DNA from 4 places in the Cryobacterium sp. TMT1-2-2 genome. Region 4 is predicted to be linked to each of the others. Evidence: riboswitches for the same ligand, from Rfam matches in the RefSeq annotation. Region 4 holds a riboswitch; each other region holds the start of a gene.
What was found. Region 4 has a riboswitch for thiamine pyrophosphate ahead of E3T35_RS07215 (3-oxoacyl-ACP reductase). Riboswitches for the same ligand answer to the same signal wherever they lie in the genome.

Region 1 (7,095 bases), on a different contig from region 4:
TGGCCGAGCACATTCATCTGCTCGGCGAGGGTTTCACCTTCGTGCGCCGCGAGTACATGACCGCCATCGGGCCGGTCGATATCCTCGCGCAGGATGCCGCCGGCCGATCTGTCGCGGTAGAACTCAAGCGAAATGGTGATATCGACGGGGTGGAACAGCTCACGCGCTACCTCGAACTCATGAATCGCGACCCGCATTTGGCGCCGGTCAGTGGGGTTTTTGCCGCGCAGACGATCAAACCGCAGGCCCGCAAGTTGGCGGAGGATCGCGGCATCCGCTGTCTGCTGCTCGACTATGACGCCATGCGCGGCCTCGACGATACGGCCTCGAAACTCTTTTAGGGCAGCGGGCGCCCGCGGGCCGCAAGGTACAGCGCGAACCACTCGTCGCGGGTCATTGCCGCTGCCTGCGCGGTTGCATCCCCGCAGGCCCGAATGCGCGCCGGATCGCTCGATCCGAGGACGGGGTCGATGTGCGCGGGGTGCCGCATCAGCCAGCCAAGAACGATGGCCTCGCGGGTCGTGTTCTTCACCTCGGCCAGCGTCTGCACCAAAGCGGATGCCGCCTCCTCGGCCGCCGTGCCCGTCGCCCCGGAATACCGGCCCTGGGCGAGTGCGCCCCAGGCCTGCAGCCGCACGCCATTGCTCGCGCAGTACTCGAGCGTGCCGTGCGGGAAGGTGTTGTCGGCGCCGTCCGGGTGGTTGACCAGCACCGTGCTGTCGACCCAGTCACGCTTGAGCAGATCGACAGCGCAGCCTCGACCGCGCTTAACCGTGGAAAGGCTGAGCAGAATGGGCAAATGGGGTACATTGCCTCCAGAACACCTAGGCTATGCCGAATGAACGCAACATTGACGCGCACCTGGAGCGCCATCCTCTTCGACCTCGACGGAACCATCACTGACTCCGCCCCGGCGATCACCAGCTCGCTGGCTCGCACTTTCACGCTGCTCGGGCGTCCGGTTCCGTCCGCTGCCGAACTGCTCGCCTACGTCGGCCCGCCCATGTTCGACGCCTTCCAGGAATATGCGGGAATGACCGCAGACGAAGCCGTGGAGGCCATCGCGGTCTATCGGGCTGAGTATCACGGCGCTGCTGCCCTCGACACGGCTGTCTTTCCCGGCATCGCCGGTCTACTCGAGCGCATTCACGCGACGGGTATCCCGCTCGCCCTCGCCACCAGCAAGCCCGAGCTGAGTGCCATCGCCATTCTCACGCACTTCGACCTAGCGAAGTATTTCACGGCCACGGTCGGTGCCTCCGCCGATGACACCCGCAGCAGGAAAGCCGACATCGTCGCCGAGGCTCTCGCCCGGCTGGCCGCGACCGGCGTCGACACCAGCGGCGCCGTCATGGTCGGCGACCGCAGCTACGACGCCATCGGTGCCCAGGCCAACGGCATTCCGGCCATTCTGGTGGAGTGGGGCTACGGCTCTCCGGCTGAGGCCGAGGCTGCTACGGCGGTCGTGCACTCGACCGACCAGCTCGGCCGGTTGCTGCTCGGCTGACGCCCTAGCGGCTAGGAGTCAAAGCCGAGGCCCAGCGCGTCGAGGGTTTTCAGCAAGGCATTGCGCTTGCCGCGGTTGTGGTCGGCCCGGTTGAGCGCCCAGCGCGTGGCCTGAATCCCAGCGGATGCGATCGGCTCCGGCGGAAACGGCAGCGGACGACCGCGCACCATGGCCAGTTCAGTGCGCTCGGTGGCGCGGCCAGCCAGCTGGTCGAGCATGACCTGAGCGGCGAAGTGCGTGGCGCCGACCCCGAGGCCGGTGAATCCGGCCGCGTAGCTGATGCGCCCGCCGCGCGCCTGGCCGAAGAACGCGCAGAACTGCGTGGAGGTGTCGATGGCACCGGCCCACTTATGGCTGAAACGCACCCCGGCCAGCTGCGGAAACGTCGTGAAGAAGTGGCTCGCGAGCTTGGCGAAGGTCTCGGGGCGGTTCTCATACCCGCTGCGTACTTTACGCCCATAGTGATAGACGGCGTCGTAGCCCCCGAACAGAATGCGGTTGTCGGCGCTCAGCCGGTAGTAGTGAAACTGGTTAGCCAGGTCACTGAGCCCCTGCCGGTGCTGCCAGCCGATCGCGGCGAGTTGGTCGGCATTCAGTGGTTCGGTCATGAGCACGTAGTCGTAGACCGGCACGGTTGCGAGTTTGTTGCGCTTGAGTAGCGACGGAAAGACGTTTGTGGCCAGAGCCGTCTTCTGGGCAGTCACGGAGCCGCCCGCCGTCACAACCCGGGTGCCCTGCGCCGCGGTCAGTCCGGTCGTGTCGAGGTTTTGCACGAGCGAGTTCTCGAAGATTTCGACCCCGCTGGAGGTGGCCACGCGAGCCAGCTCGGCGGCGAGCTTGCCCGGATGCACGAGAGCATTGCTGCGCTTGTGCCAGACCCCGGCCAGGTAGGTCGGAGACGCGACCTCGGCCTGCACGGCCGCCTGGTCGAGAAACACGGTGTTCTCGTCGGCCGTCTCCTCGCGCAGCCACTCCACCTGGTGCTCCTCGATGGCGAGGTCGATGGCGCCGGTGCGCTCGAAATCACAGTCCAGGCCGAGTGCGGCCACGGCTCGCTCGATTTCGTCGAGGTTCTCATTACCGAGCTCGGTCAGCCGGTCGATCTCCTGCGGCCAGCGCGTGCGCCCGTTCTCTTCGCCGTGGGTGAGGCTCGCCTCGCAGAAACCGCCGTTGCGACCGGATGCCGCCCAGCCGACCGTGCGCGCCTCCAGCAGCACCACGCGCGCCGCCGGATTCTGTTGTTTGGCCAGCACCGCGCTCCACAAGCCGAGGTAGCCGCCGCCGACGATCGCCAGGTCGCAGTTGAGGTTGCCGGAGAGCCGAGGGTAGTTCGCACGCGGCGCGAGGTCGTCGAGCCAGAAGGAGCCCTGCCGGGTGCCGACGAGTGAGGCTGCGACAACGGATGCCGCGGGCCGGGCTCGGTCGAAAATTGTGCTGGTCATGCGGGGTGCGCGTCCTCTCGCGGCGACGATGCCGCCACCTGGTCTGGGCGCCACCAGCCTAGCGGCGCCCACCGAGATTCCGGCGCGTGGCGCGGGCATCCGCTTGATGCGACCGGGACGTTAACGCGAAAGTGCCGCCCCGCGCGAAGCGGGACGGCACCGAGAAGACGCGACTCTAGATGATCGCGGCGCGCAGGGCGGCAGCGGCGGCGGCCGGGTCATCGGCGCCGTAGATGGCGCCGCCTGCGACGGCAACGGATGCGCCGGCGCGCTGCACCGAGGCGATGGTCGCCAGGCTCACGCCACCGGCCAGCGAGAACGGAACCTTGGCGGTTTCGCCCTGGTTGAGCAGCTTCGCGAGCGAGAATCCGGGCTCGGCCTGCTCGTCGAGTCCGGCGTGCATTTCGACGAACTGGGCACCGAGCGCGGTGACCTCGCGGGCGCGGGTGACCTTGTCGGCAACGCCGATCAGGTCGACGACGATGCCCTTACCGTGCTTGGTCGCGGCGGCGACGGCTCCGATGATGGTGCTGTCTCCGGCCGTGCCGAGCACCGTCACGAGGTCGGCGCCGGCGGCGAAGGCGATGTCGGCTTCGAGCTCGCCGGCATCCATCGTCTTGAGGTCGGCGAAGACGATCTTGTCGGGGTGCGCGGCTTTGATCGCGGTGACGGCGCGCAGGCCCTCGGCCTTGATCAGCGGGGTGCCGAGCTCGATGATGTCGACGTGCGGGGCGACCTGCGCGGCGAGCGCGAGCGCGGCGTCGGTGGTCAGTACGTCCATTGCTACCTGAAGCTTCATGGGGTTCTACTTTCAGTTGGGGTAAGCGGTCTGTGGTTTTCGGGACGGGGCCTGGGCCCTATCCGGTTTGTTACTCGAGGTTGGCGTGACGCGGCCAGAGCTCGGCGGCCGTCGCACCGCTTCGCTGCCAGAGCGTGTGGAATAGGGCGTCGCCCACCAGCAGCACGGACTGTTCGAACAGCCCGCCCGAGTACTGCGCCGACACCTGCCCGGCGTGGTCCTGCTTGGCGGCCGCGGGGATGACCACGGTCACCGCGGCGAGGTGCCCGAGGGGCGACTCCGGCGCCGTGGTCAGCGCGAGAATGTTCGCACCCACACCGTGAGCCGTCTCGGCGGCGCGCACGATGGCGCCCGTCGTTCCGGATCCGCTGGCCACCAGCAGCAGGTCGCCCTGCGCAATCGCCGGGCTGGTGACCTCGCCGACCACGTGCACGTCAAGGCCCAGGTGCATGAGCCGCATCGCGGTCATCTTCAATGCCAGCCCGGAACGGCCGGCTCCCAGCACGAACACCCGCGGTGCCACAGCGAGCAGACTCGCCGCGTCATCCAGCACCACAGAAGCGGATGCCGCCCGCAGCGCGTCCACGACGCGGCCATTCTCGGCGAAAATGAGACCGAGGGCATCCGCTGTGGTGGGGGTGGTTGTAGTTTCGGTCATGGGTCAATACTTCACTCTTTCGAGTGGGCGTGCGGCCCGCCAAACGAATGGTTTTACTACCCAAACGAATGGCTCCGGGCAGGCTCCACGGACGGTTCGGATAGGCTATCCGTATGACCTTCCTCGCCGATTCACCCGTGCAGACCGCGCGCAGCATGGCCGCCGAACGCTCCAAGCTCATCGCCGACCTCACGGACGCGCACGCGACCACGCTGGAATCCCTGCTCGCCGTGCTGCGCTCGAGCAGCACGAGTGACACCGCTGCCCGCCAGAAGGCCACCGAACTCGCCGCCGCGGCGATGGTCGCCCTGCGCGCGGTGAGCGACCTCGACCGGAGCCTCACCGAAGAACCTGTTGCCCGCGCCTTCGAACGTCTCAAAAATGACCTGCGTCCGCTGGTGCGCTTCGGCGACCTCGACGTGCAGTTCATCGAGCCGCCGGTCAACGGCCGCGCGCTGCCCGGCGAAGTCGCCCACGAGGCCAGGGCCATCGTGCGCGGCGCCGTGCTCGCCCTAGTCGAGCAGACCGGGGTCGCGCGGGTGCGCGTTCAGTGGGACTGCGACGGCAGCAACCTGCTGATTCGCATTCGCGACGACGGACCGGGCGACCTCGACGCCGAGGTTCCGAGCGTTCGCCAGCTGGCCGCCCGCGTCGTGGCGCTCAGCGGAACGCTGGGTGTCGAGGCGACCGCCGGCTGGGGGTCGGAGATGGCGGTGTCGCTGCCGCTCGACGCGCCCACGGCATCCGTTTCGGCGGCGGCAGCCTGGGGCCTCAGCCCGCGCGAGCGCGGCGTGCTCGAGCTTGTGGCGTCGGGCGCGCGCAACAAGGCGATTGCCGAGGCGCTGACCATCAGCGAGAACACCGTGAAGTTTCACGTGGCCAACCTGCTGCGCAAGGTCGGCGCCTCGACCCGCGCCGAACTCGCCTCCCTCGCCCGCTGAACGGATGCCCGGCGCGCCGCCAGCACGCCGGCCGCCGCGAGCATGGACAGGACTCACGCTAGGGTGAAGGAGTCAGAAGACACACAACCCACGGGAGCGCGCACCAGCGAGCTGAGAGGACGGCCAGGGCCGTCGACCGTTGAACCTGTCCGGGTAATGCCGGCGTAGGAAGTTCGAGAACATGCGCACACTTGACGAAATCTCCATGTCTGAAACCGTCACCACCGGCCCGATCCAGGGCAGCAGCAAACGCTACGAACCGGTGCCGGCCTGGCCAGGGCTCGAAATTCCGGTTCGCCGGGTGAACCTCAGCAACGGCGAACACTTCGACCTGTACGACACGTCCGGCCCATACACCGATGACACGGCCACGATCGACCTCGAGAAGGGGCTGCCGAAGACCCGGGCCGGGTGGGAGCATCCGCTGCCCATCGACGGCGCTGCGACCCAGCTGGTCTGGGCCCGGGCCGGCATCGTCACCCCGGAGATGGCCTACATCGCCGCCCGCGAGGGCGTCTCTGTCGAGCTCGTGCGCGACGAGGTAGCCCGCGGCCGCGCGGTCATTCCGGCCAACCGCATGCACCCCGAGAGCGAGCCGATGATCATCGGCAAGGCCTTCACCGTGAAGATCAACGCGAACATCGGCAACTCCGCCGTGACCTCGTCGATCGCCGAAGAGGTCGAAAAAATGGTCTGGGCCGCCCGCTGGGGCGCCGACACCCTGATGGACCTCTCCACCGGCAAGGACATCCACCTCACCCGCGAGTGGATCATGCGCAACTCGCCCATTCCGGTGGGCACCGTTCCGCTCTACCAGGCCGTCGAAAAAGTCAACGGCGACCCGGCCCTGCTCACCTGGGAGATCTACCGCGACACCGTGATCGAGCAGTGCGAGCAGGGCGTGGACTACATGACCGTGCACGCCGGAGTGCTGCTGCGCTACGTGCCGCTCACCGCCAATCGGGTGACCGGAATCGTCTCCCGCGGCGGCTCGATCATGGCCGCCTGGTGCCTCGCCCACCATCAGGAGAGCTTTCTCTACACCCATTTCGTGGAGCTGTGCGAGATTCTGCGCCGCTACGACGTGACCTTCTCGCTCGGCGACGGGCTGCGTCCCGGCTCCATCGCCGACGCCAACGACGAGGCCCAGTTCGCCGAGCTGCGCACCCTCGGCGAGCTCACCAAAGTCGCCAAATCCTACGGCGTGCAGGTGATGATCGAAGGCCCCGGCCACGTGCCGATGCATAAGATCGTCGAAAATGTGCGCCTCGAGGAGGAACTTTGCGAGGAAGCCCCGTTCTACACGCTCGGCCCGCTCGCCACCGACATCGCCCCGGCCTACGACCACATCACGAGCGCGATCGGCGCGGCCATCATCGCCCAGGCCGGCACCGCCATGCTCTGTTACGTCACCCCCAAGGAACACCTCGGCCTGCCGGGCCGCGACGACGTGAAGACCGGAGTGATCACCTACAAGATCGCCGCCCACTCCGCCGACCTGGCCAAGCAGCATCCGCGCGCGCAGGAACGCGACGACGCCCTCAGCCGGGCCCGCTTCGAGTTTCGTTGGACCGACCAGTTCGCGCTCTCGCTCGACCCCGACACCGCGCAAAGCTTTCACGACGAGACGCTGCCCGCCGGCCCGGCCAAGGCCGCCCATTTCTGCAGCATGTGCGGTCCCAAATTCTGTTCCATGCGCATTTCAGCAGATGTTCGGGTGTACGCCGCAGAGAACGGCCTCACCAGCC
Region 2 (7,095 bases), on a different contig from region 4:
TTGTGGCGGGCGAGTCTGGCCCGATCGTGACGCTCACGGCCGCCGATTTTCAGAGCTACCTCGACTACGACAAGGCCGGAGCGCGCTCGGTCGCTGTCTTCGCCGACGAGCAGTGGACCGAACTCGAGCTACTGCAGGCGCTGCTGCTCGGATCGAGCAACAATCACGCCGATACCGTGGCCCGCTGGGCGTTCGGTTCGGTCGACGCCTACGTGGTGGCTGCCAACGCCTGGCTGTCCGACAACGGGCTGACCGGCACCGCCGTCGTCGACGCCACCGGGCTGCACGATGCGAGCGCCGGAACCGCCACTGATCTGGCCCACCTCGCCGGCCTGGCCGCGACCGACCCGATCGTGTCTTCGATGCTGGCCAGTCCTGCAACCGCTTTGGCGAACCGTCGCGGAGTGCAGAATACGACGTCGTACTTGCCCGAGGAGGGCATCACGGGCGTTTCGCGCAGCTATACGGATGCCGCCGGGGTCTGTTTTCTGTTCACCGCCACGGTCAGTGACGGCGCCTCAAGTTTCACGTTCTCCGGTGCGTTTATCGGTGAGCCGACTTATGATGCGCTCACGGCAGACCTGACCGCCCTCATGGCGAGCGCGCGGGCTGGCGTGGGGCCGCTGCCGGTTCTGGCCGCCGGCGATGCCTATGCCACGTTCGAATCGGCGTGGGGCGATGAGGCCTCGGCCGTGGTCGGGGTGTCGCGCACCCGCTACGCCTGGCAGGCCGCGACTCCCGAGGCCGCAACGGTCGAGCTCAAGGACTTCGCCACGGCCCGCACCGGCGCGAACGTGGGCCAGGTGCGGCTCACCGTTGCCGGGGAGAAACTCTCGGCGGCGCTGAAACTGGACCAGGGCATCGCCGACCCGGGGCCGGGCTGGCGGCTGCTGCATCCGATCGTGATGATCACGGCCCTGCTCGACCAGTAGTTCTACAGCGGCTCAACCTCGGTGTCGATGGGGTCGCTGTCGCCCTGGTCGAAGGCGTACCGTACGCGGAGTTGCCCGCTCACGTCACGTTCGTCGACCTCGTCGTACCAGAACACCGACTCGAGGCCGCCGACGGCGGCAACCATGCTGATGCGGGGCGCGTGTTTTCCACGCACGAGCGCGCGGGAATCGATCTGACCCTCAAGCGGCCCGTCGATGAACTCGGCGATGTACAGGGTCGGGGTGTCACTGTCTGGGCTCATGGAACCCAATCTAGTCCCGTGTGGCCTGCAGGCGAACCGTTGCCCGAATCTCGGGCGTTTCCCGCGAGAGGTAGCTGGCCCATTCCTGCTGCCACTGGTCCCAGTGGCTTCGAAAGGCTTCGCCGTCGCGACCCAGCGCGCGCCGTTTGCGCAGCTCGTCGTCCGCCGCAAGCCAGACACGCACGTCGCTGAGCGCTTCGTGCCGGGCGGCGAGGGTTCCGCAGCCCTCCACGATCAGCGGTCGGGCGGCGTGAAGCGGATGCCACTCCGCCGGCTCGTTCACGGCCCAGTCGTAACGCTGCCAGGCCGCGGGGCTACCACTGTATCGGGGATGGAGAATGCACCGGTGCAGGTGCTCGACCGCCGCGTCGAGGCCGTCCCAGCCTGGGTAGATGTCGTCCATCCGCACCAGCTGCGGCGTGTTCGCGCCCGGCCAGTGGGCCACGAGAGCGTCAGCGAGGGTACTCTTGCCGGCGCCGCTCGGTCCGTCGATGAGCACGACCGGATTCGGTCCGGCCGCGGCCAGGGCTCGCAGCAGCGGTGCCAACAACGAGTTGATATTGGGGCTGGCTTCAGGCAAGAATAAAGCTCCAGGTCTCTGCCCACACCGCGACGCCGATGGCGATGCCGGCGATGGCGAATCCAATGGCGACGAGAGCGGCATCCGCTGCCCGAACGCGCGATGGCCTGGCCCAGGTACGGGGCTCGTCGCTGCCGAACCCGCGGGCTTCCATGGCCGTGGCCAGTTTGCTGCCGCGTCGCACCGAGATGACGAGCAGGGAGAAGGCCGGGCCGAAGAACCGGCGGGCGGCGCCGCGCAGACCGCCGCCATCGCCGACCCCGCGGGCTCGCCGCGCAAGTCCGAGCGAATGCCAGTCGTCGATGAACATGCCCACGAGTCGCAGCCCGGCCAGTCCGCCGAGTACGAACCGAGCTGGCAGGCGCAGTACCTGGGCCAGGCCGTCGGCGAGATCGGTCGGGTCGGTCGTGGCAAGCAGAACGATGCCGGGCAGGCCGATCGCGAGTACTCTCAGCCCGATGGCCAGACCCAGCTGGGCGGAGCCCTCGGTCACCGAGATGAAGCCGAACTGCCAGAGCAGCGCGCCGGAGTCTTCACCGTAAAGAATCGTCGTGATCGATGCCATGGGCGCTGCGATCCAGACCGGCGCCGTGCGCAGCCAGAATTGGCGGGCGCTCAGGCCGCACCAGGCGAGTAGCACGGCCTCGAGCAGCAGGGCCACGCCCGCCGACACCCAGTCGATCGACAGCAGCAGCGCACAGCTCACGATGAGGGCAACGGCGAGCTTGGCCACCGGGTTGAGGCGGGCAACCACGCTGGGGCGGATGCTGGGGGTCATCAGGCTCACGGCTTTGCCACCCCCAGAGTGATCGGCGTGCCGAGTCGATACTCCTCATCTGCGAGAGCGCTGACGAACTGGGCGTCGTGGGTGACCGCAACGATTGCGGTGCCTTCGTCGAGCAGCTCGGCGAGCAGGCCCACAAGTTCCTGCCAGGTACGGGAATCCTGCCCGAACGTCGGCTCATCGAGCACGAGCAGGCGAGGGCGGGTGGCGAGAACGGTGGCGACGGACATCCGTCTCTTTTCGCCGCCGGACAGGGTGAACGGGTTGGCGTCGGCGAGGTGGTCGAGCCGCAGCCGGTGCATGAGCTCGTCGACGCGGCTGGTCTGCTCAGCCGGGCTCAGTCCGAGGGCGTGCGGGCCGATAGTCAGGTCGCCGCGCACCGTGGCGGCCAGAAACTGGTGCTCGGGGTCTTGGAAGACGGCACCGATGCGGGTGAGCAGCTGCCGGGAGCGCCACCGGTGCGGCTCAGCCGGGATGCCAGCCGCCAGGCTGTCGCTCGCGCGCACCGTTCCGCCGGCCGGTTTCAACAGACCGGCCAGGGTCAGGGCGAGGGTGGACTTGCCGGCGCCGTTCGGCCCGGTCACGACGGTGGCCGTGCCGGCGTCGACGGAGAGGGTGATTCCGTCAGCGACGACGGATGCCGCGCGTCGGCCAAACGGAACACGCCCGACCGCGAGTCCCTCGGCCCGCAACAGGCTCTGAGGATTGCTGATCGGGTGCCGCACCGGAAACCGGGGTGGCAGGGCTGGCACCCAGACGCCGGCTTGAGCCAGTCGCTCGCCCTGGATGGCGAGAATCTCGCGCGTCGGCCCGTCGGCCAGCGCACCGCCGGTCGGGTCGAGCACGATGACGCGGTCGACGACGTCCTGCCAGACCTCAACGCGGTGTTCGATGACGACGAAGGTGGCCCCGGAATGGTCGAGGGAGCGCACGACGGCGTCACGCACCTCGATGACCCCGACCGGGTCGAGGTTCGCGGTCGGTTCGTCAAGCAGCAGCAGTCCGGGCTGCATGGCGAGCACACCGGCCAGGGCCAGGCGCTGTTTCTGGCCGCCACTCAGGCTCGACGTGGGATGGTCGAGCGGCAGGTTCAGACCGACCTCGGCAAGGGCACGCCGCACGCGCGGCCAGATCTCTGCCCGCGGAACAGCCAGGTTCTCGCAGCCGAACGCCACGTCGTCGCCGACCCGGGCGAGTACCACCTGGGAGTCCGGGTCCTGCAGCACGAGTCCGACCCGACCCCGGGCCGCGGCCGCGCGCCTGCCGTCAATGAGCAGGCTGCCCGTCTCGTCGCCGTCCTCGGCGTCGCCGAGCACTCCGGCCAACGCGTGCACCAGGGTGCTCTTGCCAGCGCCGCTGGCCCCGAGCAGCAAGACCCGTTCGCCGGGCTCGATCCGCAGGTCGAGCCTCGACACCGCTTGGTTGTGACGTCCGGCATGGCGCCAGCCCCAGCCTCGGGCTTCGATCTGCACGGGCCGAATCTGCGGGCCGGGAGCGGACGCGTGCGACCGAGGGGCTGGCATCCGCTTAACTGATCGCGGCGGGTGCGCGCGAACCTTCCCGGCCGGCGGCGAATCGGCTGAGCGCGCCGGTGCGGGCCAGGCCGCGCACGGCAAGCCAGGACAACAGCCCGGCGAGCACAGTGCCCGATACGACAGCGGATACGAAGTAGACGGCCTTGAAACCGATATCCAGTGCCGCATAGCTGACGGTCGTGTCGAGCAGCCCAACGGCCACGCCGGCGCCGGCGCCGGCGAGGAGGGCGACGCCGAGACGCCAGTTGGCGTACAAGAACAGGGCCAGCACGATCTCCGCGCCGAGGCCCTCGACGATGCCCCAGATGAGCGTGGAGAAGCCCCACTGGGTGCCGATCAGCATCGATACGACGGCCGCGATGACCTCGGTGTAGAGGGCCGCACCGGGCTTGCGAATGATGAGGCCGCCGAGCACTCCGGCAAACAACCAGCCGCCGGCCAACAGGCCTTCGAGGCCGGGCGTGAACGTGAGGATCGCGCTGAGCGGCGACCAGGCGAGGCCCCAGGCCCAGAAGATGACGCCGCTCGCCACGCCAATGACGCTCGCAACGACGATGTCGACGACGCGCCAGCGAAAGTTGCGCGGCTTTTTCGCCGTCGATGCGTCGCGGCTGGACTGATTGAATGATGTCGTTGTAGCGTGCACTGTTCGTGCCCTTTCCGTAGGTGAATACAGGGCACGGGATCGAGAAGCCTCCCTGCGCTGGCATGATCCAGATCAGGTTCGACGGTCGAAGCTTGGTCAGCTTCCTCTCAGCCCGGTGTACCGGACTCCCGTGATCGTGTTCAATTCTAGTGCCCCGCTTAGACTTGCGGCATGGGGACCACGAGATGAGCATCGGCATTCTGCTCGTGCTGGCAGCGCTATACCTCGTATTGATGCGCCGCTTCATTCTGCGCCGCCGTCGTATCGCTGCGGGCCTGCCGGTGAGCGGCCCGTGGCACTTTCCGGCTTGGCTGCGGCGTCGGCTGCCACGCTGGCTGCGCCGTCGGTTCACGGAGGGCGGGTTCGCGGGTCGGTTCGCGCGTCGGCCGCGCTGGCCGCGCCGCTCCCGCTCTGCGCGCAAGCCGCGCGGCACTCGCCCGGGCCCACCTTAGGGCCACGGGCCCAGTCTACAAACTGGGCCCGTGGACGGGGCCTGGGCCCCGTCCACGGGCAGCATCAGCCGGGGGCGGCTACTTCTTCAGGGCCCGGATCACCCGGGCCAGGGCGCGGCCGGCCACGAGCAGGAACGGCACGCCGACGGCGAGCAGCGCGATGACATTCGGCTCGAATCGGGCGGTACCGCCCGACTTCACGTAGGCGCCGATCGGCAGCGACACTCCGCCCCCGCCTCCGCCGGATCCGGCACCGCCCTCACCGGCGTCGCCGCCGCCGAAGCCGTAATAGGTGAGCGCAACGGGTACGAGGGTGACGCCGTCGATCTGCACGGGGTCACCGTAGGCCGATTTCACACCGGCGGAACGGAACGTTTCTGCGAGTTTTTCCGGAAGGCTGGTCATTCCAACAGGGTAGCCGACTCGTGCCTTATGGGCGAGGCTTGAAGAACGAAGCCGGACGCACGATTCCCGCCCCGAATCGCTCGGTCACGGAGTCGACCGCCAGCTCGGCGCCCCGCCAATCCTCGTCGGGATCCCACAGCCCCACCGATCCCGACGCCGTACCCAGCTGCTCGGCCCGCACCCCGATCAGGCGCACGCGGATGCCCGACGCGGCCAGTAGGTCGAACGCGGCCACGGCCTCCTCGTAGATGCGCCGCCCGACATTGCTGGGCTCGGCGAGGGTGCGCGAACGGGTGACCGTGCTGAAATCGGTGTAGCGCAGCTTGAGTGACACGCGCCTGGCCACCAGATCGCCCCTCCGCAGCCGTGCCGCAACGAGGTCACACTGCCGCAGCAACTCGCTGCGCAGTCGGTCAATGTCGGTCACGTCGTGCTCAAACGTGACCTCGTGGCCGACGCTCTTCTCCTCCCGCTCGAGCGTCACCGAGCGCGGGTCACGCCCCCAGGACAGCTCGAACAACTTGTGACCGGATGCCTCCCCCAGCGTCCTTTTCAGCACGTCCAGCGGCGCGTGCGCGATGTCGCCGATGAGTTTCAGGCCGAGGCGGGTCAGGGTCTGCTCGGTGGCCGCCCCCACGCCCCACAGGGCCGTCACGGGCAGCGGGTGCAGGAACTCGATCGTTTCGTCGGCCGGAACGACGAGCAGCCCGTTGGGTTTGGACAGGCCGGAGGCAAGCTTGGCGACGAACTTGGTGGATGCCGCGCCGACGGAGCAGACCAGCCCGGTCTCGGCGAGCACCCGCGCGCGGATGAGTTCGCCGATCACGGCCGGGGAGCCGAACAGATTGGTTGCGCCGGCCACGTCGAGGAAGGCTTCGTCGATGCCGAGCCGTTCCACGAGCGGGGTGACGTCGTCGAAAATGCTCATCACCCGGGTGGAATAGTCCCGGTAGAGGCCCATGTGCGGCTCGAGCACGATCGCGTTCGGGCACTGCCGCAGGGCGAGTGCCATCGGCATCGCTGAGTTCACGCCGTAGCGCCGCGCAATATAGTTGGCCGCCGTGACGACCGACCGACCCCCGCGGTGGCCCACGATCACCGGCAGGCGTACGTATTCGGGGTGCGACAGCAGCTCGACCGACACGAAGAACGCATCGAGGTCAACGTGCAGCACCGTCGCTGAACGGTCATCGACGTCGTCCGCCGAAATCTGCCGCCCACTGCCGTCCTGTCTGCCCACCGAAAAACCCTAACCCGTTCCGGTCACGAACGGCTAGCGCACAACCTTTTCGGCGCCGGCAATGCGCTGCGCGAAGTAGATGGGAATGATCGAAACCAGCACGAGCACCACGGCGATGACGTTGACGACCGGCGCCTGGTTGGGCCGGAACAGGTTGTCCAGAATCCACAACGGCAGGGTCTTCACACTCGATCCGGCGGTGAACGTCGTCACGATGATCTCGTCAAAGCTCAGGGCGAAGGCGAGCAGGCCGCCGGC
Region 3 (7,095 bases), on a different contig from region 4:
TGGAACTGACCGAGGCGACGCTCTCGAAGACCATCCGCAACCTGATCGAGCTCGACTACGTCGTGACCGTGAAACAAGCCTCGCCAGCACGAGCGGATGCCCGCCGCACCACCAGCGTGGCCCTCACCCGGCGCGGCCGCGCGGCCATCGACGGCCATCTGGCGGCGCTCCGCGAGCTGTCGGCCGAAGCCCCGACCAGCATGACATTATTATGACTAACCGCCGTGGTATCACCATGGTGATATGGAACTCGGACAGTACGTCAACGACCTGCAGCACCAGCTAGCGGATGCCGCCGACAACGGCAGCGCAGATACGCGCGCTGCGGCCGAGCGACTTGCTGCCGAGCGGGTCGCGGCTCACCGCCGAGGTCTCGGTGGGCGGGGTCCGAACGGTCGGCCGACTCGGGGCCACCCGCCTCAAAGCCTCGATGGGTCCGGTCGATCTCGATACCACCGGAGACTTGTCCCTGCGTGCCGGACACGGCAACGCCACGGTGCGCACAATTGAGGGTGCGGCCGACATCACCGCCGACCACGGCCAGATCCGGGTCGGAACGGTCTCCGGCGACGCCGTACTCTAAGCGCCCCACGGCAGCGCGCAGATCGATGAAGTCGGCGGTGACCTCGACGCGAAACTGTCCTACGGCGACCTGGAAATCACGCGAGCGCAGGCATCCGTTTCGGCAAAGACCGTATACGGGAGCATCCCGCTGCGGGAGGTTTCATGCGGTTTTGTGCAGGTCGAGAGCGGATTCGGCCAGGTCACCATCGGCGTCAAGCCGGGCGTGCCGGCCTGGCTCGACCTGTCGTCGAAAGATGGCCACGTGCGCAATGAGCTCGTCGGCGAGAGCGCTCCGGAGGCATCGGAGCAGGCCGTTACGGTGTGGGCCCGTACCTAATGGGAAAATATCAACATTCGACGTGCGCGACCAGGACGGCGTGCGCGCCGTCATCGGCCGCACCGGCCAGTTTTCGGCGGTCGACAAACTCCTGAACGGCGAGCAATATGCCCCTCGTTCTCACCGTGCTGCCGCTCTTCGGCAGCGGCTTCGTGCCGACCGACTCGATGCCGGTGTGGCTGCAGTGGTTCGCACAGTACCAGCCCTTCACTCCGTTCATCGAGACAACTCGCGGGCTGCTGCTCGGCACCCCACTCGGCTGGAACCCCGTGTTCGCCATCGGGTGGTGCCTTGTGATCGTGGCCGCCAGTTACGGCTGGTCACGGGCGCTCTACGAGCGCAAGTCGGTGCACTAGATCCGTGTTACCAGGGCGGGCGGTTGCGACCGCCCGACCCCTTGTGTGCTGACGGCCGGCGCGCGTATAGGCTGGAGTCTTGACACGGGGTGCCGCACAGACTGTGCGTGCTGAGATCAATACCCGTTGAACCTGTCTAGTTAGTACTAGCGAAGGAATGTCACGGATGATCGATCGAACCCAGCCTGCCCTGCGGCAGATTCCCCGAGTCCTCAGTATCGCGGGTACCGATCCGACCGGCGGTGCCGGCATCCAGGCCGACCTCAAGAGCATCGCGGCCAACGGCGGCTACGGCATGGCTGTGGTGAGTGCGCTGGTGGCGCAGAATACGCGCGGCGTGCGTTCGGTTCACATCCCGCCGATCGATTTTCTGCGCGAGCAATTGAATGCTGTCAGTGACGATGTGACCATCGACGCCGTGAAGATCGGCATGCTTGCGCAGCTCGATGTGATCACGGAGGTGCGCGACTGGCTCTTCCGGTGCCGTCCGCCGCTGGTCGTACTCGACCCGGTGATGGTGGCAACGAGCGGCGACCGCCTGCTCGACCCGGCAGCCGAGCAGGCGCTGCGCGACCTGATTTGCCACGTTGACCTGGTCACGCCCAACGTTCCCGAGCTGGCCGTTCTGCTCGCTGAGCCGCCGGCCGCCAACTGGGTGGAGGCCCTCGCGCAGGGCAAACGATTGTCGGACAGCACGGGTGCTACCGTACTGGTCAAGGGCGGCCATCTCAACGAAACGAGCTGCCCAGATGCCCTGGTCAACACCCACGGGCTGCTTGCCCAGTGCGTGGTCGAGGTCGCCCTGCCGCGCATCCGCACCACAAACACCCACGGCACCGGATGCTCACTCTCCTCGGCGATGGCCACGGTGCAGGCCAGAACCGGTAACTGGGCGAAGTCCCTGGCCGAAGTGAAAGACTGGCTCCACGACGCCCTGGCCCACGCCGACGAGCTCGAGGTCGGGCAGGGAAACGGGCCGATCCACCACTTTCATCGACTTTTCGACCGTGCGAATTCTGCCCTGATTGCGGGCATGAGATGAACGGGGCGACGACGTGGGCGCGACTAGCCGAGCGGCGGGAGGCTGGCGAGAAGCCGCTCGGCGGCATCCGTCGGGTCATCGGCGTCGGTGATCGCGCGCACCACGACCACCCGGGTGGCGCCGGCTTCGACCACCTGGTCGATGGTGCCGAGGTCGATCCCGCCGATCGCAAACCACGGGCGAAGGCTGCCAGCGGATGCGCTCTGCTCGGCCGCATAGCGCAACAGACCGGTTCCGACCGCTGCCCGACCGGGTTTGGTGGGCGTGGCCCAGACCGGGCCGACGCAAAAATAATCCAGACGGTCAGTTACGAGAGCGGCATCCACTTGTCCGGTGGTATGGGTCGACAAGCCGATGCGGGCCGCGTCGCCGAGCAGCGTGCGGGCGGCGGGCAGCGGCAGGTCCGTCTGGCCGACATGAAAAACCGGCGCTCCAGCGAGAACGGCGATATCCGCGCGGTCGTTGACCGCCCAGAGCCGGGCGTGTCGGTCGGCGACCGAACGCAGAATCTCGAGATAGTCGAGCTCCTCGGCGGCATCGATGGTCTTGTCCCGCAGTTGGATGATGTCGACCCCGCCGGCGAACGCGGCCGTCACGAAGTCGGCGAAATCGCCGCGCTCCGTACGGGCATCGGTGCAGAGATACAGCCGGGCGGTGATCGGGTCCATGCGACCAACCCTAAAGGGCTTCGGCCCGGCCTCGGTGCACACGATGAGTGAGCGGCGCGCACAGCGTACGGTCGACGTAGCCGTCATCGGCGGCGGCGTGATCGGGCTCGGCATCGCCTGGGCTGTAGCGCAGTCCGGCCGCACGGTGGCCGTCATCGACCCGGATCCGGCCGGTGGTGCCACTTTTGCTGCGGCCGGAATGCTCGCCGCGGTCAGCGAACTGCACTACCAGGAGGAGGCGTTGCTCGAGCTCATGCTCGCCTCCTCGAACCTGTATCCCGGCTTCATCGACTCGCTCGCGCCCGACAGCTACCTGACCGGTTACCAGCGTACGAGAACCCTGAATGTGGGCGCAGACGCGGCCGACCGGCAGGCGCTCGCCGACCTGCACGGCGTGCAGGTAGTCAACGGACTGGGCGTCGAGGCCATCACCGTTCGCGCAGCGCGGGTGCTCGAACCGTTGCTCAGCCCCCAGATTTCTGGCGCCTTTGTGGTGGAGCAAGACCATCAGGTCGACCCGCGCCGGCTCACCGAGTGCATCCAGTTGGAGCTCGCGCGCCACGGCCAGGACGCCGTCATACGCGTGCAGGCCAGCGGGTTGCTGCACGAGAATTCAGCGGATGCCTCCTCCCGCGTCACCGGCGTCGCCCTTTTCGACGGCTCAACGGTCACAGCCACCGAGGTGGTCGTGGCCAACGGGCTCGGAGCGGCAGCACTGGGCGGGCTGCCCGAACACCTCAACCTGCCGCTTCGCCCGGTCTACGGGGACATCCTTCGGCTGCGGGTGCCCGAGCACCTGCAACCCCTGCTCACCTGCACCGTTCGCGGACTGGTGCACGGTGTGCCGGTATATCTGGTTCCGCGCACCGATGGAACGCTCGTGATCGGAGCCACCCAGCGCGAAGACGGCTCGGGCGTGGTGTCGGCCGGCGGCGTCTATCAGCTGCTGCGAGACGCCCAGGTGCTGCTGCCCGCGGTCAGTGAACTCGAACTGATCGAAACGACCGCCCGCGCCAGGCCCGGAACCCCCGACAACGCGCCGTTCCTCGGTCGCGTCGGGGGCGCTGACGGTGACATTTCCGGCCTCATTGTCGCCACCGGATTCTTCCGCCACGGCGTACTGCTCACCCCGGTCGCCGCCGAGCACTGTCTCCAGCTCATCGAGGGAATCGCCGACGATCGGTGGCGGGCCTTTCGACCGGACCGATTTTCGAGCCGCGCTCCCGCATCCGTTTCACTGAAAGGAGGCCACTCGTGACCGTAACCATCGCCGTGAACGGCCAGCAACGATCTGTTCAACCGGGCAGCACCGTGACCGACCTCGTGGCCGAGATCACCGACCGGGCCATCGCGACCGACGGCCATGCAGTCGACGGAAGCCGCGTCGGGGTGGCCGTGGCCCGCAACGCCGCGGTCGTTTCGCGCAGCCTCTGGTGGTCGACCGCGGTGACAGCGGGCGATGAGATCGAAATCGTGACCGCGGTGCAGGGAGGATGACCGTGCCGACGATCCCGGACAGCCTCGTCATTGACGGCGTTGAGCTGACCTCACGCTTGATCATGGGCACCGGGGGAGCCCCGAGCGTCGATGGTCTCGGGGCTGCACTGCGTTCCTCCGGAACCGAACTGACCACCGTCGCAATGCGGCGCCACAGTGTGGCCGCCACCGGTTCGTTGTTCGAGCTGCTGGTGGAGAATTCCATCCGCGTGCTGCCCAACACGGCCGGCTGTTTCACCGCTCGCGAGGCCGTGCTCACCGCCGAGCTGGCGCGGGAGGCGCTTGCGACCGACTGGATCAAGCTCGAGGTCATCGCCGACGAGCAGACCCTGCTGCCGGATGCGGTCGAGCTGGTCGAGGCCACCGAACAGCTCGTCGCGCGGGGCTTCACGGTGTTCGCCTACACGAATGACGACCCCGTGCTCGCGTTGCGGCTCGAACACCTGGGCGCTGCGGCCGTGATGCCGCTCGGGGCGCCGATCGGCACAGGCCTCGGCATTCTCAACCCGCACAATATCGAGCTGATCGTGGCCCGCGCCGGCGTTCCGGTGGTGCTGGACGCCGGAATCGGCACCGCCTCTGACGCGGCCCTCGCGATGGAGCTGGGCTGCGATGCCGTGCTGCTGGCCACCGCGGTCACGCGCGCACAGAACCCAGTTCTCATGGCTGACGCCTTCCGGCACGCTGTGATCGCTGGCCGTCGTGCCTCCTTGGCCGGCCGCATCCCGCGGCGTGAGCTGGCCCTGGCGTCGTCACCGATGGCCGGGCGGCCCGACCTGTGACGCTCGTTCTCGCGCCACTCGTCGAACCCGGCGCGGCCCTCACGGCGGCCGAGCGTGAGCGGTACTCGCGCCACATTCTGCTGCCCGAGATCGGCCCGCTCAACCAGCGCAGGCTGAAGAATGCGCGCGTACTCGTGATCGGCGCCGGCGGTCTTGGCTCGCCGGTGCTGCTCTACCTCGCGGCCGCCGGGGTCGGCACGCTCGGCATCGTCGACCACGACACGGTGGATCTCAGCAACCTGCAACGCCAGATCATCCACGGCACTTCGGGGCTCGGCCGCTCGAAACTGGCGTCCGCCGCGGCGGCCGTCGCCGAGCTGAATCCGCTCGTCACCGTGCACCAACACGACGTCTGGCTGTCGGCGGCGAACGCCCTCGACCTGTTCGCCCAGTACGACCTGATCATTGACGGCGCCGACACCTTCGCCACCCGCTACCTAGTGAGTGATGCCGCCGCGCTGCTCGACAAACCGTGTGTCTGGGGGTCCATTCTGCGCTTCGACGGGCAGGTCAGCGTGTTCTGGAACACGCACGGCCCGACCTACCGCGACCTGTATCCGGAAGCCCCGCCGGCCGGCTCGGTGCCGAGCTGCAGCGAGGGCGGCGTATTCGGAATGCTGTGCGGAACCATCGGCGCCACGATGGTCGCCGAAGCCGTGAAACTGATCACCGGGGTGGGCCGCACGCTGCTCGGCCGGGTCGTGCTCTTCAACGCCCTCGACGCGACCTGGCGCGAAATCAGCATCGCACGCGACCCGGCCACCGCAGCGGTCACCGAGCTGATCGACTATGACCTGTTCTGCGGAACATCCACCACGGATGCGATTTCGGTGCAGCAGCTGGCCACCCTGCTCGCTGCCCGGGCGCGCAGCGAGCTCGACTTCGACCTCGTCGATGTTCGGGAACCGGAAGAGTACGACACCGTGCACATCGATGGCGCGCTGCTCGTGCCGCAAGGCGGCATCCTCTCGGGGGAGGTCATTCTCGCCCGCGACCGTGACATCATCGTGCACTGCAAGGCCGGGCCGCGTTCTGCTGCTGTCCTGGCTGAGCTACAGCGCCGCGGCTATGAGAATGTGCGCCAGGTCGAGGGTGGCATTCTGGCCTGGGTGAAGCAGATCGAGCCCGCGCTGCCGACCTACTGAGCGAGCCGGGCCTCGCGGCACGTGTTTGAGAACGTGGCACTGGTTTGAACCGGGGCCGTCTTCTCAAATACGTGCCACGAGCGTCAGTCGCCGATCAGTGCGTAGCGATGCGCCCACGGGCGCACCTGTTCGACGGCGGCGCCGACGCGAAAGACCGTGCCGTCATCAAACGGATGCCCGACGATCTGCACCCCGGTGGGGATGCCGCAGTCGGCCAGGCCGCTCGGCACCGCGAGCACCGGGCACCGGTTCGCGATATTGAACGGCACCGTCATGTGGCCCTGCCAGTAGTGTTCAAGGCGCTCGCCGCCGGCCGTGATGCCGTCAAGATAATGACCCTCGGCCGTGAGCGCGGCGACGGCCGAGGTCGGGCAGATCAGGGCGTCGAACCCGGTCATCGCCGCGGCGAGTTCGCCCTGCATGCGGGTTTCAGCGGAGAGACCGTCAAGAAAGCGGGTATCGGCGGCCGCAGCCCGGGCATCCGTCATGAACTGCACCGTGTAGGCGGCGAGAGCTCTATCGGCGCCACGGGTCTCGTCCTCCATCGCTGGGCCCAGAATATGCCCGAAGTGGGTGAATGATACTCGGTGAATTTCGGCCGTGGTCCAGGGCAGTTCGACCTCGTCGACGATCGCGCCGGCGCTCTGCAAGGCCGCAGCCACGGCGCGGGTGTTGGCCTCCACGTCGGGATCGACCAGGTAGTC
Region 4 (7,095 bases):
CCCGTGACGACGCAGACAAACGGCGCCGTAACCCTGTCCAGTAGCGTCGCCGACGTCAGGTTGAACCTCGAACTGGCCGGTTTTGAACGCGGCGCAACGGAGCCCACGCCCGCACCGACTCCGGAGCCCGCGCCGACTCCGGCTCCCACACCGTCAACCGAGCCGACTCCGGCTCCCACACCGTCACCCGAGCCGACTCCGACACCGGGTGGCATACCTGGTGCCTCCAACACGGGTGTTCCGTCCGGAACCACACTGACCGTGCACCATGGCGACATCAATGTCACGACGGCCGGCACAGTTCTCGACGGCCTCGACATTCGTGGTCTGGTCAAGATCAGCGCGGCCAACGTCACCATCAAAAATTCCATCATTCGTGGTCGCACCATGAACGGCCCGGGCGCCCTCATCAACAACCTCGGCGGCTTCAGAAACCTCGTCGTGACCGACACCGAGCTGTCCCCGAGCACCGCTTCGCCCGATGCCAACGGAATCTACGGCTATAACTTCACGGCAACGCGCGTGAACATCAATAACGTCATCGATGGCATTCACATCACGGGAAGCAATGTGAGCCTGCAGGACTCCTGGATCCACGACCACATGCATTACCGCAATGACCCGAATCAGGGCGGTTCGCCCAGTCACGACGACTCCATCCAGGTTCAGTCTGGCAATAACATCACGGTCGCCGGCAACCGCCTGACCGACTCGCACAGCGCCGCCGTACAAATCACTCAGGACCGCGGAACGGTATCCAACTTCACCTTCGCCGACAACTTCGCCAATGGCGGGGCCTGCACCGTGAACATTGCCGAAAAAGCCTATGGCCCCCTCCAAGGCACGATCATCAAGGACAACACCTTCGGCAAAGACACCAAGGTCGCCAACTGCGCCGTGATCGCCAAAACCACCACCAAGATCGACTTCCAACGCAACTACTACACCGACAACACCACCGTCGTCATCAAAAAAGGCTAACAAGCACCGGTAAACCCACTCGAATTCCCTCACGGGACCAGGCGGGCCCCACGCACACAGCGTGAGGCCCGTCCTTGGTGCATGCTCGGCAGCATGCGCATATTGAGTCTGATGTATACCTAGGTCATCGATAGAAGGAGCGCCATGACCACTACGAGTGCTGGCCAGAAGCGTGTGCGCCTGGCCGCCGACCCGGCTGATTTCGCTCGGCTCGGCCTCAACCCGCTCAGCACGGCGCAATTCGAAGACGGTCTGCGCACCGACCCGAACCGCCGTGGGTCGTACGAGTGGTGGTATTTCGACGCGAGTCTCGACGATGGCGCCAAGCTCGTCGTGGGCTTCTATACGAAGAACCCCGCGACGCCGGGCACCCGCCTGGCTCCGTTCGTGAACATAAACCTCGACCTGCCCGATGGACGGTCGTTCGAGAGGACTTTCGCGGCCGATCCCGAGCAGTTCAGTGCCTCCACCGACGGCTGCGATGTGCGCATCGGCGACAATCGTTTCAGCGGTGATCTACAGACCTACCGGGTGAGCGCATCCGTCGAGAACATCACGGTGAACGTGACGCTCAGCGGCACGGTGCCGGCCTGGCGGCCGGCGACCGGCTACGAGATGTTCGCGCGCAACGGCGTGGAGAAGACGTTCGCCTGGTTTGTGGCGGTGCCGAACGGGCGCGTCGACGCCGAGTACTCGGTCGACGGGCAGGTCGTCAAAACCACAGGGGTTGGCTACCACGATCACAACTGGGGCGATGCGCCTCTGCGTGAACTCATGCACAACTGGTATTGGGGACGCGCGCAGGTGGGGCCGTACAGCCTGATCGCCGCGCACATCACTGCCGAAAAGGCCTACGGCTACGAGCCGCTCACCACCCTGCATCTCGCCCGCGATGGTGTTGTCGTGGCCGACGACGGCACCAAAGTGGCGGTCACGACCGACCGTATCGGCATCGACGCTCCCACTGGTAAGCCGGTAGCGGATATCCTCACCTACGACTACCGCGCCGGCCCCGACCGCTTCACCATCACCTTCGAACGGGAGGAGACGCTGCTGCGCACACGATTCATCGACGTCGTGCCGCCGGCCGCGAAGCTGCTCGCGCGCCTGATGCGGTTCGACGCAGCCTACCTGCGTTTTACCGGAACCCTGGCTCTGCGCCGGTACCTCGACGATGTTCTGGTCGAGGAATACACCGAGACCAAGGCGCTCTGGGAGCTCATGTACCTGGGCAAGACCCGCCTTCCGGTGACCTGAGGGTTGTTCGCATGGCCGCAGCGCGCCCCGCAGGATCTGGGCCAGTGCGCGCGAGTTCCGCCTGGCGCGCAGCGGCGCAACTCCCGCGAAACTCTACGACGGAGTCTGCATCCCAGACGACTTGTGACGCCTTAAAGAATTGTGCCTCCCGCAGCCGGTCGGATTTGCTGAGCGAAGGACAAGGTCGATTTCATGCGAATCGAGACCTGTAGTTCGAAAGTGATTCGCATCACTTTCGAACTACACACCTGCGGAAATAGATGAGGTTCGCTGCGACCAAACTGCCATCCAGCGAGTCGACCACGTCCGTCCTCGCATGAAATCCTCGCGCCCGTGCCGGACATGCCTCAGTATGAGAGTTGTGACCGACACCGAGCGCGAAAAGCGGATGCGCAACCTGGTCGTGCTGGTCGGCGACCCTGTGCGCCACTACCTGCACCGCCGCACCGACGCCGCAACGGCCGACGACGTGATCGGCGACACCCTGCTCGTGTGCTGGCGCCGCCTCGACGAGGTTCCCGACGATGCCCTCCCCTGGGCGATCGTCGTCGCTCGACAGTGCCTCAGCAACGCCCAACGCGCCGAGCGTCGCCGCACGCGTCTCATCGGCCGCATCATCGCCATCGACCCTCCGCCGGCCGTTACGGACGAGAACCCCGCAGCATCCACCGTCGATGAAGGCACCGCCGTGGCGGCCCGCGTGACCGCAGCCCTCGCCGGCTTGCGTCGAAACGATGCCGAGATCCTGCGGCTGTGGGCGTGGGACGAGTTGACGAGCCCGCAGATTGCCGTTGTGCTCGGCATCAGCGCGAACGCAGCGGCGATCCGGCTGCACCGCGCGAAGGCGCGCCTCAAGCAGGAGCTACTGAAATCCGGCCACTCGACCGGACATATAACTTACGACGAAGGGAGCGAAGATGCACGACGATGACCGTGCGCTGCGCGATCAGCTGCGCGCCGCCGATCCGGCCCGCGCGCTGCCCCCTGCCTCGCCGACGTGGCTCGACCACAGAATGGAGCAGATCATGACCGACCAATCCTCACCCACCACGACCGCCACGCCCGAGACGCCACGACGCGCGTTCCGGCGGTGGATGCCGGTGGTCGGCGTCGCCGCCGGCCTCGCCATCGCCGCTGCAATCGTCGCGCCTCTCGTTCTCGGTGGCCCGGAACCCACCGTCGAGTCGCTGCAGCCTCCCATGGGCGGAGGCCTGGCGAGTGGCAGCTGCCTCCCGCTTGAGCCTGCGACCGTCGCGGCGCAGGAGCAGGCGTTCGCCGCGACGGTGCTGCAGATCCAGGGCAACACCGTTGTTCTGGAGGTCACGGAGCGCTTTGTCGGCGACGTCGCCGACCGCGTGGAGGTGGCGCAGGTCGACACGATGACCTCCGACTTCTCAGGCGTGCCCTTCGAGGTCGGCCAGAGCTACCTCGTCGGCGCAATCGATGGAACGATCACGGGATGCGGCGTGACCGGGGCCGACAGTGCCGAGCTTCGCGCGGTCTACGACGCAGCGTTCCCGGGCTGATCCGGGCTCGCGAGAGCGGTCGGGAACGCTGCGTGGTATCGTCCCATCGGCGTCAGACGGTGGGGAGAGGCTCACACAGCATCCGGTTGAACGAGAAATCGCTCCGGGTCGATTCAGGTGGGTACATGATGGGCGTTTGCTTGATCCTGAACCGCAACGATGGCCATAACTTGTTGTCGCGAGCGTCGGCCGCCACAGCGAGAATCACCTAGTACATAATTTTTCGGGTTCAGGCTTCCTCTGCACCAGTAAGCGCGGTCTACCCACCCGACATCGTTTTACGCCGACCATCGCGAGTTCTGGCACTACATGGACCTGATTGTCGATCCTGTCTCTATCTGCCCGAAGAAGGTTAGCTCCTCGTCGAACAACAGTCCCTACTGTTCACCCTCGCCGACATGGAGACCGAGCTGCAAGCGGCGAGAGGACTGCTTCGACGCGCGGCCTGGCGTCGGCGGCGGACTTCGCGATCGCCGAACCAATTCTTGCCACGATGGGGGCGCGCATCGTGCACTGCGGCGACCCGAGCGCCGGACAAGCCGCAAAGATCTGCAACAACATGATCCTCGGCATCTCAATGATCGCCGTCAGCGAAGCATTCGTGCTCGGTGAAAAACTGGGCCTCACCCACCAGGCGCTCTTCGATGTCGCGTCCACGGCATCCGGTCAATGCTGGGTGCTGACCACCAACTGCCCCGTTCCCGGCCCGGTATCCACCAGCCAGGCCAAGCCCGGACGCAGCGGAGCGACTTACCAATCCACGGCTCGTCACTCACGGGAGCTCACAGCGCGGGTATCGGAATTTCTCGGACAGCATGGCCCTTGTACCAGCTATGACTACTATCGCAATCATCGGAGCTGGCTCAGGACTCGGGGCCGCCGTCGCGCGGCGATTCGGGGCCGAAGGCTTCACCGTCGCGCTCATCGCCCGCCACCAGGGACGCGTAGATGCCCTCGCCGCCGAACTGCTGGCCGAGGGCATCTCAGCACACGGCTTCGTCGCCGACGTGCGCGATCCGACCTCCATCACCCGCACTCTCGAACAGGTCGCAGAAACTCTCGGCCCGATCGAGGTACTGCAATACAGCCCGTTGCCGCAGAAGGACTTCATGCGCCCGGTTCTGGAGACCACTCCCGCCGACCTCGTTGGCCCAATCGAGTTCTCCATCTACGGACCCGTCGCCGCCGTGCATCAGGTCCTCCCCGGCATGCGTTTCCTCGGCGCTAACCGCGGCACCATCCTCTTCGTCAACGGCGGATCCGCCGTGACCCCGGGCCGCAATGTCACCGGCACGTCAATCGCATTCGCTGGACAGGCCGCCTACGCACAGCTGCTCAACGAGGCCCTCGGAGAAGAAGGAATCCAGGTCTCCCAGCTCATCATCGGCGGCCGCATCATCGCCGGCGATCCCGAGAAGGACCCGTCAGTGCTCGCTGAGCACCTCTGGAACCTCCACAGCCGTCGCGATCGCTTCCGCCACCAGATCAGCGCTGACTAGAAAGCGTCGTTCACTGTCAGGACGCGAATTTTCCGGTACCAGGCGGTTGCGTATACTCGTTTTCAGCGACACGGGGTGCCGACTGCATGACGGCCGGCTGAGATGACACCCGTTGAACCTGATCTAGTTCGAACTAGCGAAGGGATGTCACGGAGAATTACGTGCACTGCTTTGGTGCCGGATCTCGTCCTTTCGCCTTACCCAAGGTGAAGAAAATCATGCAAATAGCAGAACAGATTGTCCTGGTCACTGGCGGCGCACGCGGCCTGGGTAAAAGCATCGTGCACGCTTTCGCGGCTCTGGGCGCCCGGGTGGTCATCAACTATCGCAACAGCGCCGCAGCGGCGGAAACCTTGGCTTCCGGCTATGGGCCTGAACACGCTCTTGCCGTACAGGCCGACGTCACCGACCCGGCCCAGGTCGCGGCAATGCTCACGCAGGCGCAGGCACATTTCGGCTCCAGCGTGACAACGGTGGTCAATAACGCGTTGGTCGATTTCAGCTTCAACGGCGACGCCCGCTCCGGCGCTGCCGACATCAGTTGGGACGAATTCCAGGCGCAATTTTCGGGCAGCGTCCGCGGTGCCCTGAACACAACCCAGCAGGCGCTGGCAGGCATGCGCGAGGTCGGGTTTGGCCGCATCATCAACATCGGTACCAACCTGTTTCAGAACCCGGTGGTGCCCTACCACGACTACACGGCCGCCAAGGCCGCCCTGCTCTCCCTGACCCGCACCCTCGCCTCAGACCTCGGCCCGCACAACATCGCCGTAAACATGGTCTCCGGCGGGCTGCTGCGCACCACGGATGCCAGCGCGGCTACCCCCGAGGACGTGTTCGACTTCATCGCCGCCTCCACCCCGCTACGCAGAGTGACAACCCCGGCCGAATTTGCGGATGCGGTACTCTTTTTTGCCTCCCCCTGGGCGCGGTCGGTCACCGGGCAGAACCTGGTCGTCGACGGCGGCCTGGTAATGAACTAGGGCAGCGCCGGCCAGGTCAGCCCCACACCAGCTCCACTTCAATGCGTTCCTTATGGGTTGCGGCCACCACGGCGCCGCCTGGCGGCGGCCGCAGTCGCCCATCGAGCAATTGGGAGCTGCCCGGCCCCGTTCGCGGCGTAGGTCCTCGTCCGGCAGGTACTAAAGCCCCGGGGGAGTGACCGACTTGCTAATGCTGAGACCGGGGCGGCGACGGCCGGAAGTCTGCGAGGTTGACCGTGGATCCTGACGCGCGGGCGGGCGGGTGGGCGGGTGACGTGGCGACGAGCAGCCTCCCGGCGGGCCAGGATACACTCCTCGACACATGGAATTGAATATCGATGGCGCACCAGCACGGTGCGCTCCGGTTATCGTGTGAGCACGTGGATCTCCGCTGAGACAGCGTTCCTTATGATCTTGTGCCGACCTGGATAACGGCCATTGCGACCGCAATTGCTGTCGTCGTCGCCAGCTTGTGTACCTATCGGTAGATTCGGTTTACATCTGGCCAAATGCGTGAAGCTGCGACCACCGTTCCATTACTGGCCAGACCCCGGTTAGGCGCGGGCGGTAACCGGCAAGGATTCGGAAATCTCATCGGACGGTAGATCCTTGCGCGCCCAGTAGCTGGCGAGCACCGAACCCGATACGTTATGCCAGACCGAGAAAATTGCCGCTGGCAGCGCGGCTACCGGGTTGAAATGCGCCACGGCTAGGGCGGCAGCCAGGCCGGAGTTCTGCATGCCCACCTCGAAGCTGAGAGCTCGGCGACTGGCGACCGGAAGCCCGAACAGACGCCCAATGTAGTACCCAAGCGTCAGTCCGAGGGAGTTGTGCAGGATCACGGCGACG

Region 1: it holds a riboswitch for thiamine pyrophosphate, as region 4 does, so the genes downstream of both, thiC (phosphomethylpyrimidine synthase ThiC) here and E3T35_RS07215 (3-oxoacyl-ACP reductase) in region 4, are expected to answer to the same signal.
Region 2: it holds a riboswitch for thiamine pyrophosphate, as region 4 does, so the genes downstream of both, E3T35_RS08685 (ECF transporter S component) here and E3T35_RS07215 (3-oxoacyl-ACP reductase) in region 4, are expected to answer to the same signal.
Region 3: it holds a riboswitch for thiamine pyrophosphate, as region 4 does, so the genes downstream of both, thiD (bifunctional hydroxymethylpyrimidine kinase/phosphomethylpyrimidine kinase) here and E3T35_RS07215 (3-oxoacyl-ACP reductase) in region 4, are expected to answer to the same signal.

Annotation. Positions count from the first base shown of each region.
Region 1 is NZ_SOGS01000027.1:168,681-175,775, forward strand. It holds gene nucS (endonuclease NucS) at 1-341, shown strand, start outside; gene E3T35_RS18690 (aldo/keto reductase) at 338-799, opposite strand; gene E3T35_RS18695 (HAD hydrolase-like protein) at 839-1,507, shown strand; gene E3T35_RS18700 (FAD-binding oxidoreductase) at 1,519-2,949, opposite strand; gene hxlA (3-hexulose-6-phosphate synthase) at 3,125-3,748, opposite strand; gene hxlB (6-phospho-3-hexuloisomerase) at 3,819-4,406, opposite strand; gene E3T35_RS18715 (LuxR C-terminal-related transcriptional regulator) at 4,520-5,347, shown strand; TPP riboswitch at 5,427-5,535, shown strand; gene thiC (phosphomethylpyrimidine synthase ThiC) at 5,529-7,095, shown strand, end outside.
Region 2 is NZ_SOGS01000013.1:110,013-117,107, reverse strand. It holds gene E3T35_RS08710 (hypothetical protein) at 1-932, shown strand, start outside; gene E3T35_RS08705 (hypothetical protein) at 935-1,195, opposite strand; gene E3T35_RS08700 (AAA family ATPase) at 1,206-1,775, opposite strand; gene E3T35_RS08695 (energy-coupling factor transporter transmembrane component T) at 1,768-2,553, opposite strand; gene E3T35_RS08690 (ABC transporter ATP-binding protein) at 2,559-4,082, opposite strand; gene E3T35_RS08685 (ECF transporter S component) at 4,087-4,740, opposite strand; TPP riboswitch at 4,773-4,882, opposite strand; gene E3T35_RS08680 (hypothetical protein) at 4,926-5,192, shown strand; gene E3T35_RS08675 (hypothetical protein) at 5,271-5,597, opposite strand; gene dinB (DNA polymerase IV) at 5,623-6,837, opposite strand; gene E3T35_RS08665 (ABC transporter permease) at 6,871-7,095, opposite strand, start outside.
Region 3 is NZ_SOGS01000006.1:14,768-21,862, forward strand. It holds gene E3T35_RS04060 (transcriptional regulator) at 1-215, shown strand, start outside; gene E3T35_RS19445 (hypothetical protein) at 290-583, shown strand; gene E3T35_RS19450 (hypothetical protein) at 737-901, shown strand; gene E3T35_RS04080 (ABC transporter permease) at 1,009-1,257, shown strand; TPP riboswitch at 1,333-1,432, shown strand; partial or broken gene thiD (bifunctional hydroxymethylpyrimidine kinase/phosphomethylpyrimidine kinase) at 1,415-2,257, shown strand; gene thiE (thiamine phosphate synthase) at 2,323-2,967, opposite strand; gene thiO (glycine oxidase ThiO) at 3,011-4,225, shown strand; gene thiS (sulfur carrier protein ThiS) at 4,222-4,464, shown strand; gene E3T35_RS04105 (thiazole synthase) at 4,467-5,246, shown strand; gene moeB (molybdopterin-synthase adenylyltransferase MoeB) at 5,243-6,391, shown strand; gene E3T35_RS04115 (amidase) at 6,475-7,095, opposite strand, start outside.
Region 4 is NZ_SOGS01000009.1:17,591-24,685, forward strand. It holds gene E3T35_RS07185 (hypothetical protein) at 1-981, shown strand, start outside; gene E3T35_RS07190 (lipocalin-like domain-containing protein) at 1,126-2,238, shown strand; gene E3T35_RS07195 (RNA polymerase sigma factor) at 2,600-3,169, shown strand; gene E3T35_RS07200 (hypothetical protein) at 3,156-3,764, shown strand; partial or broken gene E3T35_RS20180 (hypothetical protein) at 4,163-4,231, shown strand; partial or broken gene E3T35_RS19555 (NAD-binding protein) at 4,225-4,512, shown strand; gene E3T35_RS07210 (SDR family NAD(P)-dependent oxidoreductase) at 4,598-5,263, shown strand; TPP riboswitch at 5,325-5,425, shown strand; gene E3T35_RS07215 (3-oxoacyl-ACP reductase) at 5,482-6,246, shown strand; gene E3T35_RS07220 (bile acid:sodium symporter family protein) at 6,801-7,095, opposite strand, start outside.